Regions from separate parts of the Trichocoleus sp. DQ-A1 genome, predicted to be linked through region 1. Evidence: predicted binding sites of a transcription regulator. Region 1 holds the regulator's gene; each other region holds the start of a gene.
What was found. The regulator NtcA, encoded in region 1, controls nitrogen genes in cyanobacteria. The targets are predictions, from matches to a motif close to TTTGTANNNNNNNNTACAAA.
Positions count from the first base shown of each region.

Region 2: the regulator NtcA is predicted to act here: its motif matches at 2,409-2,428, upstream of nirB (nitrite reductase large subunit NirB).
Region 3: the regulator NtcA is predicted to act here: its motif matches at 2,705-2,724, upstream of crtR (beta-carotene hydroxylase).
Region 4: the regulator NtcA is predicted to act here: its motif matches at 1,474-1,493, upstream of lipB (lipoyl(octanoyl) transferase LipB).

Region 1 is NZ_JAMPKE010000043.1:36,849-41,241, forward strand. It holds gene NDI33_RS24900 (DUF3084 domain-containing protein) at 1-1,395, opposite strand, end outside; gene ntcA (global nitrogen regulator NtcA) at 1,641-2,312, opposite strand; gene fabI (enoyl-ACP reductase FabI) at 2,692-3,468, shown strand; gene hisB (imidazoleglycerol-phosphate dehydratase HisB) at 3,622-4,266, shown strand.
Region 2 is NZ_JAMPKE010000004.1:115,724-120,116, forward strand. It holds gene nirB (nitrite reductase large subunit NirB) at 1-2,344, opposite strand, end outside; gene hetR (heterocyst differentiation master regulator HetR) at 2,702-3,601, opposite strand; gene NDI33_RS06220 (hypothetical protein) at 3,964-4,170, opposite strand; gene NDI33_RS06225 (FAD-dependent oxidoreductase) at 4,307-4,393, opposite strand, start outside.
Region 3 is NZ_JAMPKE010000002.1:325,050-329,442, forward strand. It holds gene NDI33_RS03875 (CHAT domain-containing protein) at 1-1,537, opposite strand, end outside; gene NDI33_RS03880 (COP23 domain-containing protein) at 1,778-2,617, opposite strand; gene crtR (beta-carotene hydroxylase) at 2,931-3,833, shown strand; gene aroH (chorismate mutase) at 3,891-4,310, opposite strand.
Region 4 is NZ_JAMPKE010000009.1:125,056-129,448, reverse strand. It holds gene raiA (ribosome-associated translation inhibitor RaiA) at 443-1,099, opposite strand; gene lipB (lipoyl(octanoyl) transferase LipB) at 1,598-2,293, shown strand; gene NDI33_RS11510 (FHA domain-containing protein) at 2,308-3,297, opposite strand; gene NDI33_RS11505 (DUF3120 domain-containing protein) at 3,437-4,102, opposite strand.

The DNA of each region.
Region 1 (4,393 bases):
GAACTGGGATGCTCCAAGCAGCAGGTCAATCCGCTGCCGAATTTGTTGGTCGGTCATGTTTGAAGGATCGGCAGATGTCGTTGCTACGACTTCACCAGTGCGGAATACAACTTGATTGGGTGCGGCGTCTGCAAAGACTTGTACCTGCTTTTCTCCCTGGACATAGTTACCAGCCGAAAAAACTCGGACTACATAGTTTCGACCATCCTGAATCTGGTTGATCAGTTGCTCTACTTGTGCCTCTGTAATTTGCACGACCCGTTCGTTCGCCACCTTGTTGAGACCGGGTTGGGTCGCTTTAATCGCTGTCCGATTCGCTTCCCGTAACAGCTGCTCAATGACCTGTCGGGCTGCGGCTGGCTCGACAATACGAAAAACGCCAGCCGCCAGAACCTGACCGCGCAGCAGTGCCAGACTACCCTGACGCAAAGTTTGATAAGACTGGTAATACTGTTCTAAGGTTGCCACTTCCTGCTCTAGGGAAGCTTGTTGTTTTTCGAGTTCTTTAAGGCGATTTTCTCGCTGGGCAATCACCTCATCTCGTTGAGAAATTTTGTTGTCAAGTAGAGATAAGGCTTTGTCTCGCTGGGCAATTTGCTCATCGCGATCGCTCAGGCTCTTCCGAAAGGCAGCAAGTTTCTCATCAAGTTCGACAAGGGCTTGATCCCGCTTGAGAATTTGCTCATCGCGTTGGCTAATTGCTCGGTCTTGCTGGGCAATTTTTTGGTCGCGCTGAGTCACTTTCGCTTTGAATTCAGTAATTTCAGCTCTGACTTGATTTCGCTGCTGGAGCAATTCTTGGCGTTCTGCTTGAAGTTGTTGGATTTCCGAACGTAGCGTCTTCGCTTGCCCAGAGACAGAGGTCAGCTGTTTTTGGGTTTGCTGAAAGCTGCTGGCGACCCGACTCAGTTCGCTTTGAGTTTGATTTAGTTGCGCCTCCGTCTGGCCTTGTTTAGCCAGCGCAGCTGCCAAAGATCGATTAATCGCATCTAAGCGCTGCTGAGCGACAGATTGCTGGGTGCGAGCTTGAGCGAGTTCCTTTTCGACTTGCTCTTTTTGGGCGGCGGTTTTAGCAAGTTCGCTTTCGGTTTTCCGTTTCTGCTCGTTCGCTTTAGCAATATCCTTACTTGCTGTCTTGAGTTTTTTCTGCACTTCTTGAAGTCTAAAAACTCCAATCCGCAATTGTTCGCTGGTCGCGAAGATGATTGTTAGTGTTGAGGCAGAAATCGTTAGCCCCGTCAGAATCGTTACCAAAACAGCTGTTTTGCGGGGACGCAGATTGAACAACGACAGGCGTGCTTTTCCCACGCGCGTGCCAATGCGATCGCCTACCGTTGCGATGACGCTTCCCAACACTAAAATAGACAAAATTAGGAAGAGCGCACTGTCGGTCATTGTCTGCTACAGTCATTCCAGTTACAGCCTATCGCATTGCAGGCTAGAGAAAGGGTTAACAGGAATTAAAGATCGAAGGTGAAATCGGAAAGGTTAAAGGTTGGAAGGTTGAAAACTATCCGCTTAAAACCTGAGACCTTTTAACTCAACCCCGACTAAATGTTAAAACTTGATAACCTGCTGAGCTACCATACCGTTTTAACCGACAACCTAACCGACAACCTGACCAGAGCCTCTAGCTGTTTTCAAGTAAACTGCTGACTCAGTGTAACTGGGTTGTGTACCGTAATTTTTTTCTTGTGGATAGAAATCATTTTTTCCTCCCGCAAATCTCCCAGTAAGCGGGTGACTGTTACCCTAGTGGAGCCAATTGCTTCAGCGATCGCTTGGTGAGAAAGCTTCAGATCGATCGTAATTCCATTGGCGGTAGGAACGCCAAAATCACGGCACAGAATCAACAGAAAACTCACCAAGCGCGATCCCATATCTCGGTGAGCTAATGTCTCAATCATCATTTCTGTTTGCAAAATGCGCGAAGAAAGCCCCCGCAGCATCAACATCGATAGCTCTGGATTATCCTTGAGCGATTGCTCTACCTGATCGATCGGTGCCGAAAGCAGCTCCACTGGCGTAAATGCTACAGCGTGATAAAACCGATCCGAACGATGCCCTGTAATTAAGGACAGTACTCCAAAAACGCTGTTTTCTCGCAGCAGCGCCACGGTAATTTCTTCCCCAGCTTCATACACGCGAGACAGCTTTACTGCACCTTTGAGCAAAAAGTATACCCGTTCAGCCGGGTCTCCTGGGAAAAAGATCGTCTTGCCCCGCTCAAAAGTTTCCACCACGGGTGGAAACGCCCCACCTCCCAGTTGACGGAACACAGCTGCTAGCGGTCTATCTTGCGTCACTGCCACTTCCTTTTTCCTAAATGCTGCCCTACAGACTTCTGCAACTTTCTGTCGGAGGAACTTTAACCATAGCAAAACAACTATGAGAGTTTTCTGACATTAGACACAGATAAACTGACTTCCAAGCGGTTTTTGTGCTATTTGATACAAAATTTTAAAGTAGTTTCCCCGGCTACCTTCTTTAGTTCTCTCCCTGCTCAAGGCAAGTAAGATTATGACGGAAAATGTTGATATCTTGACAGTATCTGCGCTATCGGGTGGGATGCATGGTGAGTAAGGAGGCACGCTCCTTACCCGTACTAGACAGCCTTGCTCCGGGCGATCGCGATCTTGAATACTCCCCTAAATCGGATATCCTCTAATATTGCCTTCAAAATCGACATTTATGCTAGATTTAACCGGAAAAAACGCCCTTGTCACCGGCATTGCCAACAATCGATCGATCGCCTGGGGGATTGCTCAGCAACTGCACCAAGCGGGTGCGAATCTAGGAGTAACTTACCTGCCAGACGACCGAGGCCGCTTTGAAAAAAAAGTGGCAGAGTTGGTAGAACCCCTCAACCCCAGCTTATTTTTACCCTGCGATGTCCAGAATGAGACCCAAATTCAGTCTACATTTGACGCCATCCGCGATAAGTGGGGCAAGCTAGACATCGTGATCCATTGTCTTGCTTTTGCGAACAAGGAAGATTTATCAGGTGATTTTAGTACCACTACTCGTGCTGGCTTCACCCAAGCTCTAGAAATTAGTACCTATTCGCTGGTACAACTTGCTGGGTCAGCAAAACCACTGATGACAGAAGGTGGCAGCATTGTCACGCTGACTTATCTAGGCGGCGTTAAGGTGATCCCCAACTACAACGTGATGGGAATTGCCAAGTCTGGACTGGAAATGAGTGTCCGTTACCTGGCATCTGAATTAGGACCGCAGAATATTCGCGTGAATGCAATTTCGGCGGGTCCCATCCGTACTTTGGCATCGTCGGCGGTAGGTGGCATTCTGGATATGATCCATCACGTTGAGGAAGTGGCACCGCTGCGACGCACTGTAACTCAGAAAGAAGTGGGAAATGCGGCTGCTTTCTTGTGTAGCGATTTGGCAAGTGGCATTACAGGTCAGGTGCTGTATGTCGATGCGGGATACGAGATTATGGGGATGTAAAAAGAATCAAACATTAAAAATTAAAAATTAAAAAGCAAAGATTCTGCTAATTTTTAATTTTTAATTTTGCATTTTTAAGGCTTTCGCGTCTCCCAAATGCTCAGTAACGTAGGATAATAAACTTAACTTTATTTTCTTGAGTGAGCATCTGCGATGCAGGCACGCGATCGCCAATTTACACCTTCTCCAAGCATTGAACAGCTTTTGTCTCCTCGCATGGCAAGGGTTCCCCGCAAGACGGGCGAAACGGATGTTATCGTCACCGTCAAATTAGACGGGAATGGCACTTGCAATGCAAAAACTGGCATTCCGTTTTTAGACCATATGCTGCATCAAATCGCCTCTCACAGCCTGATTGATTTGGATGTAGCCGCGACGGGAGACTTGGAAATTGATGACCACCATACCAATGAAGATGTGGGAATTACCCTAGGAATGGCGTTGCATCAAGCACTGGGCGATCGCAAAGGAATTGTCCGATTTGGGAATTTCCTCGCCCCTCTCGATGAAGCGTTGGTTCAGGTAGCGTTAGATTTTTCCGGACGCCCCCACCTCAGCTATGGCTTGGAGATTCCGACTCAGCGAGTCGGGACTTATGACACTCAGCTAGTGCGGGAATTTTTTGTGGCGTTGGTCAATCACAGCCAGATGACGCTGCACATTCGCCAACTCGATGGAATTAATTCGCACCACATTATTGAAGCGACGTTCAAAGCGTTTGCGCGATCGCTCCGCATGGCAATCGAAGTCGATCCCCGTCGTGGCGGTACGATCCCCAGTTCTAAAGGTGTGTTATAGGTTTCTTTGCAGATACACCCCGATCAAGGCAATGAGAGTTGGGGAAATCTTCACCCAGCTCTCGTTTCATTAGACCTCCTGCATGAATGGTCAAGTAGTGTGCCAGTTCATAATCGAGATTGCACAA
Region 2 (4,393 bases), on a different contig from region 1:
ATTCAGCACAAATGCCCAGAGAATCTTCAATAACTACCTGCTTCAGGTACTCGATGCCTCCTTCCAGCTTATTGAACCAAGTTGCAGTGCGTTCTAGTCGATTCGCGGTGCGAATATAGAACATCAAGAACCGATCCAAATATTTAATCAGCGTTTCCTTGTCAATATCTGTTGCTAACAAAACTGCGTGTTGTGGCTTCATTCCTCCGTTGCCACATACATATAAATTCCAGCCATTTTCAGTTGCGATAATGCCAAAGTCCTTGCTTTGAGCCTCGGCACATTCGCGGGTACAACCCGATACAGCTGATTTTAATTTGTGGGGCGATCGCAAGCCTCGATATCGCAGTTCGATCTCAATCGCCAAAGTGGTTGAATCCTGAACCCCAAAGCGGCACCAGGTGCTACCTACACAAGATTTGACCGTGCGGAGTGCCTTCCCATAAGCGTGTCCCGATTCAAATCCAGCATCTATCAGTCGCTGCCAAATTTGGGGTAATTGATCTACCCGCGCACCTAATAAATCGATCCGTTGTCCACCTGTAATTTTGGTATAAAGACCAAAATCTTTAGCAACTTCTCCCAACACAATCAGCTGATCTGGTGTTAGTTCACCACCGGGAACTCTGGGGATTACTGAATAAGTTCCATCCTTCTGAATGTTTGCCAGGTAATAATCATTGGTATCCTGCAACCCCACATGCGGCATTTCTAAAATATACTCGTTCCACGTTGAAGCGAGAATAGAAGCTACAGCAGGCTTACAAATTTCACACCCCTTCCCTTTTCCATGTTTTTGAATTAAATCTTCAAAAGTCAGGATTTTTTGAGAACGCACCAAGTGATAAAGTTCCTGACGGGAATAGGCGAAGTGTTCGCAGAGATGATTTTTTACCTCTATCCCCGCTTTCTTCATCTCAGCTTTGAGGATATCAGTTACCAGTGGCACGCAACCGCCGCAACCTGTGCCGGCTTGGGTGCATTTCTTTACACTGGCAATATCAGTGAGTTGCCCTTCTTGGATGGCACTACAAATTTGCTCTTTGCTAACATTATTGCAAGAGCAAATTTTGGCAGTATCTGGTAAACTCTCCACACCCATACCGACTGTGGCAGACTTGCCTTCGCGGGGTGGCATCAGCAAATCTTCTGGATGAGGCGGGAGGGCGATCGCATTCTGCACAAATTGCAGCAGCGTACCGTAAGCTGAAGCATCTCCTACCAGAATTCCACCTAAAAGATGGCTACCATCTTCATTTAAAACCAGTTTTTTGTAAACACCTTGGATGGTATCAGTAACGGAAATTTCTTTAGCGCCGGGAGATTTGGCAAAGGCATCCCCGAAACTGGCAACATCCACTCCCAACAGTTTGAGCTTGGTGGACATATCCGCGCCGGTAAAGCTGCTCGTCCCTGTTTTGCTCAGGATATCTGCCGCTACGCTTGCCATTGTATAGCCAGGAGCGACTAAGCCGTAAATTCGATTTTGATAAAGGGCGCATTCTCCAATAGCATAAATATTTGGATCTGAAGTTTGGCAAGAATCGTTGATAACGATCCCGCCGCGATCGCCTACTGCTAATCCACATCCTCTCGCGATTTCATCGCGAGGACGAATTCCCGCAGAAAAGACAATCATATCTGTCTCTAACTCTTCACCATCAGCAAAGGTCATTTTAGCAACCTTGCCATCAATGCTGACAATTTCTGTTGTAGATTTACTGGTATGAATTGAAACCCCAAGTTCTTCTATCTTGTTGCGAAGGATGTTGCCACCGACATCATCAATTTGTAGTGGCATTAATCTGGGTGCGAACTCAACAACATGGGTTTTTAAACCCATATTTTTGAGAGCGTTCGCACATTCCAAACCTAATAATCCACCCCCAACAACGACACCAGTTTGGCAATTTTTCGCATAGGATGACATTGCCTCAAGGTCATCTATTGTCCGGTAGACAAAATTACCTTTCGCATCATTCCCTTTAATTGGCGGTACAAAAGGATAGGAGCCTGTTGCTAGAACAATTTTGTCATAGGCAATTGTTATCCCATTCGCTGATGTAACTGTTTTTTCTTCCCGGTTAATCGCAACTGCCTTATCACCGATATGGATTTCAACTCCATTTTCTTGGTACAAACCCGGTTGAACTAACGATAAATCTGCCGCAGTTTTGCCTGAAAAGAAACCACTCAAATTAACCCGATCGTAAGCAACACGAGGCTCTTCGCAAAATGCGATCAAGTTCCATTCCTGCGTCGCTCCTTTAGCGATCATCAGTTCTAGAAACTTGTGTCCTACCATACCGTTGCCGATAACAATAAGATTCTTTTTGCCGGTCATGCAGTTTTATAACGCCTATTTTTACAATCTTCTTAATTAGTCCTATAAAAGATTTCAAAGTAAGTTTGTAAAAATTGTTACACTAAACTGTTTGGCTATGCAGTGTGCGAATGATCCCGATTGTGTTTTTGCATGAGGAGTGAAAACTTTATACAAATGTGGGTCAATTTAGCAGCAATACTCATTTCAAATTTGTTTGTAGAACCCCGCATTCAGCATCAAACTATTGGGGCAATGCCTACACAAGGCTAAGTTAATTTTTCCCCGATTTCAGGCAAAAGTTTTACCGATGTAGCTTCTAACTGAAGCAGGGTGGGCATTGCCCACCCTGCTCAACGAAAATGTGAGTTAAGTGTTTTATTCTTCTTTTGGGCCAAAAACCATTTGTAGAAGCACTGGCTGACCGTCGGCGCGGTGATATTTATCTGCCCAATCCCGGATGACCATATCCAGTTCTTGCATGGCTGCCTCAATGCGATCCGGTGGAATATCGAGTTCCTCTAGTATCCGCATCACATTTAGCTGTCGGTCTGCCCAATCTTTCATCAGTCGGAAGTAGCGGGCAGTATCCTCAATCATGATATAAGTGCGTTCTTCGTCCTCAGCGGGTGAGTAGGAAGCGCGAGTGAGGGCGTAGAAGGGCAATCCCCAAGGAGAATCAATTCGCGTTACCGTGCCGGAATAGATTAAGCGCCGCTTGATGTGTTCGGCGAATGCTTCGCTTAGAGGAATGCGGCGTTCTTCTGGCAAGTCTTCCTGGGAACGACTGTGGAGAAATTCAATTAATTCTAGAAACTGAAAAGCGTTGATTAGCTGGGCATCCGGCAGATTATTTGGCAGTTTTTCCTCAAGGTATCGCTTTTCGTCAGCGGTCAGGTTGGTGCTATAGATGCGCGATCGCCCCGGTTGCCACGGAAACTGCTCCATCCAAACATAGGGAAACTGAATTAAATACCGAGGTTCTTGGGAACCCAGCATCTTCAGCAGTTTCCCTTCGGTCAGCGCTTGCCGAACTTCCTCGACGATGACTTTGACTCGCTTCGGCTCAATGTGGTGCAGGTGCCCCGTCATCCGGATATTTTGACCCTGCTCCAAATAAGTCATGTAAATCGCGCACTTTGCTGCCGTGGCAGCAGCATCCAGGAAGGCTCCGTGTCGGTGCCCGCCGGTTCTCATCGCACTAAAGGCCAGATAAAACATGATCTGATCCATCGCACCGGGGCTAAGGCTTTTGATCAGATCCAGGTCGTTGCTCATATCAGGGGTGATCGCATCGCAAGGGGACAAAACACTGGTTCCTTGGTGAAAATGGTGAAAAGCTTATGTTTCCACATTTGCAGTGAGTTCAATTCACTCGCTGAAACTATTGAACTCTAAGCACCCCGATAGCATGAACGTAAATAATCTCTAATTATAGAAAAGGACGGCCTAATATATAGCTTTTGTCAGGGAATAAATTCTCCGTGACAGGCAAAATTAGACAAATAGTGCCCCAAGTACACTGGCACAAACCTGCTAGAGCTTAGTTTGCTGCCTTCAAATGAGCTTTCATCGACCTCAGTCGCAAGGTGAAAAGCGGATCGATGACTTGTTCAGATTTGGCTAAATAGAGGATAATTCTAGACGATAGAGATATATTCGGGCGAAAACGCATCTCGGCGTCCGGTTCCTTTATCCGGAGACGGTTCGTTCCCACGTTTCAGCGATACGGCTAGCTCGGAAGACGTGGATGGCAGTTGCTTGGCAGAGGCGGACTCGATCCCTAAGAAATTACCTGAAGAGATTGATAGTAAGCTCAACAACATGATAGAGGTGTAAGGGCGCATAGCAGATGTCCGTGTCAGGGTTATAGTCCCTGATACGGAGTTCTTGATCGTTAACCAGGAAAAATTTCGGTTAGAGCTTAGTCGGTTCCGATTGAGTTCTGCTTTTGTTTAAGGTTAGAGGTACGATGCCTAAGGCTCAAAAATGAGTGCGATCGCTCCCAGGAGCAATAATTTTTTCCACAATCAACCATTTGCCCGATTGATTGAGATATCCGCACACAGA
Region 3 (4,393 bases), on a different contig from region 1:
AAGCGATCGCTCCATTCAGAATAATGTTGTTGTTAGCTTGTAAAGTAAGCGCGGCATCTCCCCCAGATGTCTTGCTAATAAAAGCATTGCTATTTTGAGTAATATTCCCGGCACCTGGAGAACCAGAAGCAGTTGCCGTGTCGAGGATGACGCTAGTGCCTGTATTCAGGGCAGCATTAATATTGACAACATCCACCGTATTCGTGCCAATCGCACCACCGCCACTATTCACAATCGTGATATCGGTCGGGTCAATCAGCCAAGTACCACCGAGTCCCTGAGGCGCACTTGCATCCGGCGTACTGGTGAGATTGAGAAACTGTTTGCTAGAAGTTTCAATCAACCCACCATTTCCAGAATAAATGCCTCCCCTTGCCGTTAGTGTCCCGTAAATGCTAGCTGTATCATCTGCAAAAACAATGACTTTTCCACCATTCCGGTTGTGCAGTGCGTCGGCAGAAATCACCGAGTCGCTGCTAACCAATGTTTGTAAGGCATTTGGCACTTTGCCTTGACCCTGATAATCACCGCCAATCAGTACCGCACCGCCGCCATTGGTGCCCGAAGCGTTAATATTGCCACTAATGACACTCGCTTGGTTGCCCAAGACATAGACAGTGCCGCCGATTTGACCCGATACATTCAGGGTGCCAGAAGCAATCGCAGTACCCGGTTGTGTGCCAATTTCAGCACTAGAAGCAGTCAATCGTACCGTGCCATCGCTATTGACGGTTAATCCTGTGGCATTCGCGAGATTTCCGCCCGTTAGCAGCGAAGGCAGGGAAAGGGGAGTAAAGGGTAGCGCGGCTGTATTTGAGCTAGGTAGCGGTTGAATTTCTAAACTTAGAGGGCTGCCGGGTAGACTCAGCCGCACTAATTTCTCACCCGGTACACCGACTACAGCAATTTGCCCCCCAGTCGCCCTCATCTGCCCCGTAGTAACTGCCGTGCCACCTAACAGGGTTAAATTCCCCGATACTGCCAAATTCCCCGCATTGATAATGCTTCCAGGTTGAGGAGTGTTAAAAATAAACTGGTTGGGCGTTCCGACCAATGTAGCGTAGTCATTCGCCCCAATTGCATTAAACCAATTACTGCCAAAACCGATACCTGTGGCAGTGGTGACGGTAAATGAAGCAGGAACATTTAGGCTGGCATGAGAACCAAAAATAATGCCTGCTGGATTCATCAAGAACAGGTTGGAGTTTCCCCCTGTGACTTGGATTAATCCATTGATATAAGAAGCATTCCCACCTGTAACGCGCCCTAAGATATTTTGAATATTAGGGTTAGAAAGAAAGTTTGCAATTTCCCCAGAATTTAACTCTAGCTGCTCAAAGCTATGAAAAAGATTTGCTTTATCCTTTGAGAGCGTGCCGCCGCTAATGTTAAAACGGTTCCCCTCTGGAGTAACAATTGTGCCGGTGCCGTCAGCCGCTGGGGTAATCGGCTGTGCTTGTACTGGTTGAAGCGAGTTAGCGATCGCTGTTAGTGAAAACACTACCAGTAACAGCCTTATATTTCTAACGGCTGACATAGTTATGTACTTACCCTGTTGTCAATATCCCTAAAGTAACATTGACAGATTCAACGTGTTAGGAATGCTTTTATTTGTTTTAGCTCTTAAAAGCGATCGCCATCTGTAAATAAATAAAATTGTCTGGCTTCCAGATCGCTCAATATTGGGAAGCCAAACAATTTTGTATCTTCTCTATTCTATTGATTGTGCCGATTATGCGATCGCAGGTTTGAGTCCCCGATCACCCATCAACAACTTTTAACGGAAGTTGCCTGGATTTAGTCGAGGGTTGGCTCGATTCGAGCGCATAGGCACTCCGCCTTTCAACTGGGTGCCGGTGCCACCATCAGCTCGATCTAAGAAAGGTCGCAGGTTAACGCTTTGTGACCTACGGCTGGAGCGATTCGTGCTGCCGCCGAGGGAAGATAAGCCCAAGTTTAATAGATCGTTGAGCATCTGAGCATCCCGACCCCCAACAAAGGTATTGACGCCCTCTGTCACCTGTCCGCTGTCAGCAGTGCTGATATTTTGGAAAACGCGATCGCGGATTAACTGCGGATTTTCACCAGGAGGTACAGTAAGGACAATCCGACAGTCTGGATTTTTCTGAGTCGTGATGCAAACAACGTTGTAGTTATTTTCCACCGATGCCCGCATTTCCTGAAGACCATCGGGTCGATAAGATTCTAATCTGCGACTAATTTCGTTACAACGTCTCTCCGCAGTCCAACCACCGCCTAAAGGACTGGGAGTTGCCCAAGCATAAGCTTGATCGGGTTGACTTTTCGGGTGATACATCACCATATACTGACTGTTCGTTAGCTGGCAGGTAAACCGTGGCTTGTTAGCAGTTGTACTATTCTCTGATTCCGTTCCTGGGCTAGTGGTGCTATCTGGACTCCCATCGGTGTCTACCACAACATCCCCGTCCGAGGTCTGAGTATTCTCATCTTCTACACCCGGCAGTTGCGCTTGCTGAACAGAACCGGCAAAGGCAATACCGCTATTCAGTAGAATCGCTACACCGGCAGATAAAGCCACACTTTTGACCACTAAGGACTTTGCTTCAAACGCGAACCTAGACAGATGTGGTGACATATCAACAATCCTCCTGTATATTTTTTGACTATCGTTAGCATCATTTGAATTAAATGAGCTAATTTCATAAATCTTTATAAATCGGTCTTCGTAGCGTATACTACGAAAGCACGACTAGAATCCCCCGCTTCCCTGGTAGGAATAAGGGTAAGAAGTCAGGAAAATAGAGCGTGTTTTTCGAAAATTGTCAATCAGTGGGTACTGTTTATCGTGTATCCAATGTTGCACAACGTACCCCCCTAGATGCCATAGTGACGGGAAAACCGAAGCAAAGTTCCCGTAGAACCCTTAAATCATTCAAAAGGAGAAAACAATGTTGTTGGAGGCACAAAAGCCGCTGACAGTTCCCAGACATTTCCTGGAACCGCCTGCGTCCCTAAGCCCAACGCTACTCATGTTTCTAGCCGCCGTAGCGATGGTTGTGCTATCAAACTTTGGTTATTGGCTCTGGGAGTGGCCTCACTGGTGTTGCTTTATCACAAATACGATCGCCTTGCACATTTGTGGAACGGTGATTCATGATGCTTGTCATAATTCTGCCCATCGTAACCGAGTCATCAATGCCATCCTGGGACATGGCAGTGCGCTGATGTTAGTCTTTGCCTTCCCAGTATTTACTAGGGTTCATTTGCAGCATCATGCCCATGTCAATGACCCGGAAAACGATCCAGATCATTACGTTTCTACTGGCGGACCCCTGTGGTTAATTCCGGTGCGGTTTTTATACCACGAAGTATTTTTCTTTAAACGGCAGCTGTGGCGAAAATATGAACTTTTAGAATGGTTCTTAAGCCGCTTGTTTGTCGGGACGATTTTCTATATCTCAATTCAATACCAATTCTTAGGCTACATTCTCAATTTTTGGTTTATCCCTTCTGCCCTGGTAGGATTGGCGCTGGGATTGTTTTTTGATTATCTGCCACATCGCCCTCATCAAGAACGCGATCGCTGGAAAAATGCCAGAGTCTACCCCAACCCCATTCTCAATTTGCTGATCATGGGGCAAAATTACCACCTCATTCATCATTTGTGGCCTTCCATTCCCTGGTATCACTACCAGGATGCCTATTACGCCACCAAGCCCCTCTTAGATGAAAAAGGGTGCTATCAAACTCTGGGAATCTGGCAAGGAAAAAATTTCTGGAGCTTTTTATATGACGTTTTTTTAGGAATCCGTTTTCACAACAAATCACCTAAAAACCTAGAAAATAGCTAATAAATGTCATTAGTGATCCGTCAATGACTAGGGACGAATCACTAACGACAAAAAGCATCAGCGATGAAACGACTGAATCGTTGACTGCGAGGATAAGCTAACCTGAGACAAACTCCAATCCGGTCTTAGGCTTTTAGCTCCCCGCAGATAAGGATGGTAAATCGGTGGATGGGAAGCTGGCAAATTGACGTGAATTAAGAAGCGGATGCAATGCTCCAGCCCTCCCTCCACGTGCATTTGCTGAACATCAAGCAGAGGGACATTGTCCCAGTGGGGACGAGAGCGAGCGATCGCAGCGGGAAAGATCGCATCCAGATCCCGCGTCACCGAGAACGTGGCACTAATAATTAGATCGGGATGTAGTTGATTGTGTACTTCTAATTCATCGAGTAGTTCCGCTACCACTTCTCGAATTGCCTCAGCCGTGTTTTGTGAGGCAGTTGTTGCCCCGCGAATCGCTCGAACTCGCCACTCCACGCAAGCATCCTCCATTTTATAATTGAGATTTTGAATTTTAGATTTTGGATTTCAGAATCATCTAAATCATCTATAATCTAAAA
Region 4 (4,393 bases), on a different contig from region 1:
TCTGGCTGATTTTGAAGGGAAAGACAGCAGCACTTAGTTGACCGATCCCTGCAAGTGGCTGCCTAAGAAAACCCAGGGATAAAACTACTGTGACGCTAAGTTTATCTAATTTCTTATTTGTGTTGATCGTTAGAAATTAGGGTTTCAACAAAGTGTTATGTAGACAAATTGTTTAAGAATTTCAGAAGATGAACTACGAGCAATGCAAGGTGCGATCGCTCAGTTTCGTAATGAGGCGGGGAAAGCGATCGCAACCTAAATTGGAATCAATACCAGCACAGTAGTGGCGAGTGCGATTTGCAAGAAAAAGTTTCTCTACAACCTGTGGGGCGATCCTGTGAAATCAGGAAGGTAGGGGCATCCACAAAGAATGCTCCTACCCGATCAAATCAGAGTCAACTAAGAGTCTGCGAACGAGAATCTAGATACTCTTCAGTTCTGTTTACGCTTTTGCAGAGCTTGACTTTTCTGGCGTTCCAGTGCTGTGGTTGTCAGTTTTGCCATTTTTGTGATGGGTATGTCCATTCCCGTTACGCGGCAAAATTACTCCATAACCACCGTGGTTGCGCTCATAAATGACGTTAATCTCACCGCTTTCAGCATTGCGGAACATATAGAAGTCATGATCCACCAGCTGCAACTGTTCCAAGGCTTCGTCCATCGTCATTGGCGGCATTGCGAAGTACTTGGTACGCACCACTTCTGAGGGGAGTTCGGGGGTGCGAGAACCAATGAGATCCTCTGGCACTGGCTCTTGTTCTACCACAATGCCAGTCTTCATTTGAGTCTGGGTCTTCTTATCCAGACGCTTTTCTTTATATTTCCGGAGTTTGCGGGCAATTTTATCGGCAACTAGGTCGATGCTCGCGTAGAGACTCTCGCTACTCTCTTCAGCACGGATTACTGTACCGTTGGCAAAGATAGTCACCTCAGCGGCTTGTTTTGGATTTATCCGGGGATTGCGAGCCACACTAAGATGCACGTTTACTTCGCTCGTCAAACTCTGAAAGTGGCTGACTGCCTTGTCAATTTTTTGATTTACGTACTCACGAATCGCGTCGGTAATTTCAATGTTTTTGCCGTGGATAACAAGCTTCATACCGGATACTCCATGCTGTACCGTTGTGATAATTTAGAAAGCTCAGCAGAATTGCGGCTTTCTCAGTAGCGATCGCGTTCCCGTTTTTTGGTGTTAGCAAACGTTGAACGGAGCCAAAACTTTGAGCAGTAGCAAATTTTTACCGATTTCACACTGTTGCTAGGATGTTCTTGCTGGCAGTCCCTCAGCTAGAGGGGTTGTCAGCAGCCCTATCGCAAATAAGCAACTGCCGATGTTCTTGTTTAGGTTTCCTAGGGTGCTATTTAACTAATGTACATTCCCCAGCTTGGTTGCGATCTCCAAGTCTATCTTTGGGGTTATTTTGAAGAGACATCCTCCCTCAACACTTGAGGTTATAACTTCAACACTAGCACTTTGTATTCTAGAGAACTTATGCCTTTGACTTCTCTTCAGAATCCTTTGCATCTTTTGACATTTCTTGATTCCAGCAGATTAATTATGCAAAAAATATAAGTCAAATTACTGTTGATTTTTGCCATGATTTTAAGTAAGTCTGAAGGGTCTGCTGGGAAAGCCTCGGAGCAACTGCGCCAACTCCGGTTATACAATCGGGGGCAGATGCCCTATTCGGCAGCTTGGGACTGGCAGCGATCGCTGGTTTCCGAACGCATCAACGATCCTAGTCTGGCGGATGCCCTGATTTTGCTAGAGCATCCGCCGGTTTACACGCTTGGGCAGGGAGCCAGTCTAGAATTTCTTAAGTTTGACCCCGCAGCAACCGACTGGGAGGTTTTCCGAGTGGAACGGGGGGGTGAGGTAACATACCACTGTCCGGGTCAGCTGGTGGGTTACCCAATCCTGAATCTGCGCTATTACCAGCAAGATTTGCACTGGTACTTGCGGCAGTTAGAAGAGGTATTGATTCGGGTGCTGGATGTTTACGGGTTAAAGGGCGATCGCGTTGCCGGAATGACTGGCGTTTGGCTGGAAGGCTGTAAGGTAGCAGCGATTGGCATTAAGGTCAGCAAGTGGATTACTATGCACGGCTTTGCCTTAAATGTTTGTCCCGACCTCACCGGATTTGAGCGCATTGTCCCTTGCGGCATTGCTGATAAGTCGGTTGGCAGTCTTGCCCAGTTCGTACCCGGAATTGACTTGCACCAGGTGCGCCAAGAAGTGGCGAAAGCCTTTGCGGAAGTTTTCCACGTTCAGCTAATTGTGCAAAATTGCTAATTGTTTATTGCTGTTTAGTCTTTATTGAGCGTATTGACCTGCAAAAAACTATCTAAGTCAGCGTAGGAGCCTGCGTAGGTCACGGTGGGCACTTCATAGCCCTTTAGATTGACGATATATTGCTTAAAACCAGTCTCTTGCTTTGCCAAAGAGATGAGATATTCGTGAGTGGTTTCTCCCACAGCAATATCCAGACCCAGTTGCTTGGTGGCAGATTCCAGACGAAATGCCGCATTCACCGTATCCCCAATCGCGGTGTAATCGGGGCGATCGCCACTGCCCGTGTTCCCAACCATTGCAAAACCCGTATTAATTCCTGCCCCAATTCGCAGCGGAAAGGGCACGGGATATTTATTGCTCAAATCCATTGTGATTTTATGGAGGGCGCTCACTGCTTGACAAATGTTGAGCATATCCTCATCGGTCACTCCTTGGGGTCCATGAAACCAAATCGCCATGACCGCATCGCCAATATATTTATCAACCCAGCTGCCATACTCTCGGATGATATTTCCTGCATGACGGAACCAAGTACCAATCACCGCCGATAATATTTTTTCATCTAGTTGCCGGGTGAGAACTGTGAAGTCGCGGATGTCTACCACCATGACTGACATCAGACGGCGTACGTGCAAAGTCGAAGTCAGCGTATCCTTGTCCCCGCTTGGCAATGGCTCATTGTTGCGGTTGGCGGTAGGGCAGTGAAACTCTAGATCCGTCTGACCAAAGGTAAGGCGATCGCCATTGCGTAAAGTAACCGGAATACTGACTCGTCTGCCATTGACAAAGGAGCCGTTGCGACTTCCTAGGTCAATTAGGTAGAACTCGCCGGTTTCGGTACACTGCAACATTGCATGGTTGCGAGAAATCCAACGATCCGGCAACACAAAATTGTTGTCGTCACTGCGACCAACTGTCCAGCAGTTACTACTTACCAAGGGGAGATAGCGATTGCCGGACTCGGTACGAAGGAGTAAGTAAGGAGTGGGTCGCAAAGTCACCACAGGCTAGAGAAGCAACGACGCATCGTATGGAGTGGTTAAATTTTAGCTTTCTTCTGGAGCTTGATGGGTAATTTGGGAACCTTTGTAACTAGATGTCCCGACATGAATAAATTTTTCAGGGGACACTTTCAAGATATTTTTAAGCCATAGTAGCAGCCAGCCAAAACAGACCGTCTACCAAGATTGTACTCAAAACGGCTCCACCAAAGGCCCACCAATGCAGCTGGCGCGATCGCAATGGTACCAGACCAACACCTAATAGGATTCCGAGAAGCACGAGTGCCCAACTGGTTCCCCAGGGGGTGCTGACTTGAGCGATCGCACTTTGAAAAACCAGTGATGCCTCGCTTGGTGCAACTTGCATGACGGTTCGCCAGTGTGGAATCAAACCAGCTAAGTAGAAGTATATATCTGTTACTGCCGTGCCAAACAGGGAGCCAAGATAAAATAGGTTGCCGACAAGACCCCAACGGCGGGTCAAACACCATAAGGCAAACGGTAAACCGATGGCTTCCACCGGCAAGTGGATCGTGGGTTCCCAGCGCAGCCAGCCCCAATAAATCGACCCTGCTAACCAACTCCAGCTAAATCCCAGCAGCAAATCTCCCCACACATGAGTCGCAGGACGCCGTCTGAGAACCACGCTCAGCCAAACCCACCCGGCTGTCATTACTAAACTCAGTTCTGGTAGCAGCCGCACTAAAGGGGCTTGCACAAACACTGGCACGGATACCAGAAAAGACGCAGCTGCGAAAACTAACCAAGCTTGGCGGGTGCCGATTCCCCAATCAAAAAACCCCAACAGAGTTTTACTTGGCTGGGGGAGATTACCAGGGACAGAAGAAGATGAATTAGAAAACCAGGTATCGTTAAACAAGATTTTGTTAATATTCTTTACTTTAGTTTACATCTTTTACGATATCACAGGAAAAATGCCCTAGGGGGGGATATAGAAATCTTAGCTGAGTTTTATTGAGCAATACAAGTGGCTTTTCGGAGTAGGGTGGCAGAAAATGAATGGGAAGTTGGGAGAAACTCAGCGTTGAGAGTCGGAGATTTTCTAAAAATTGCTCGTCTTATGTAATGCCTGTGTTAT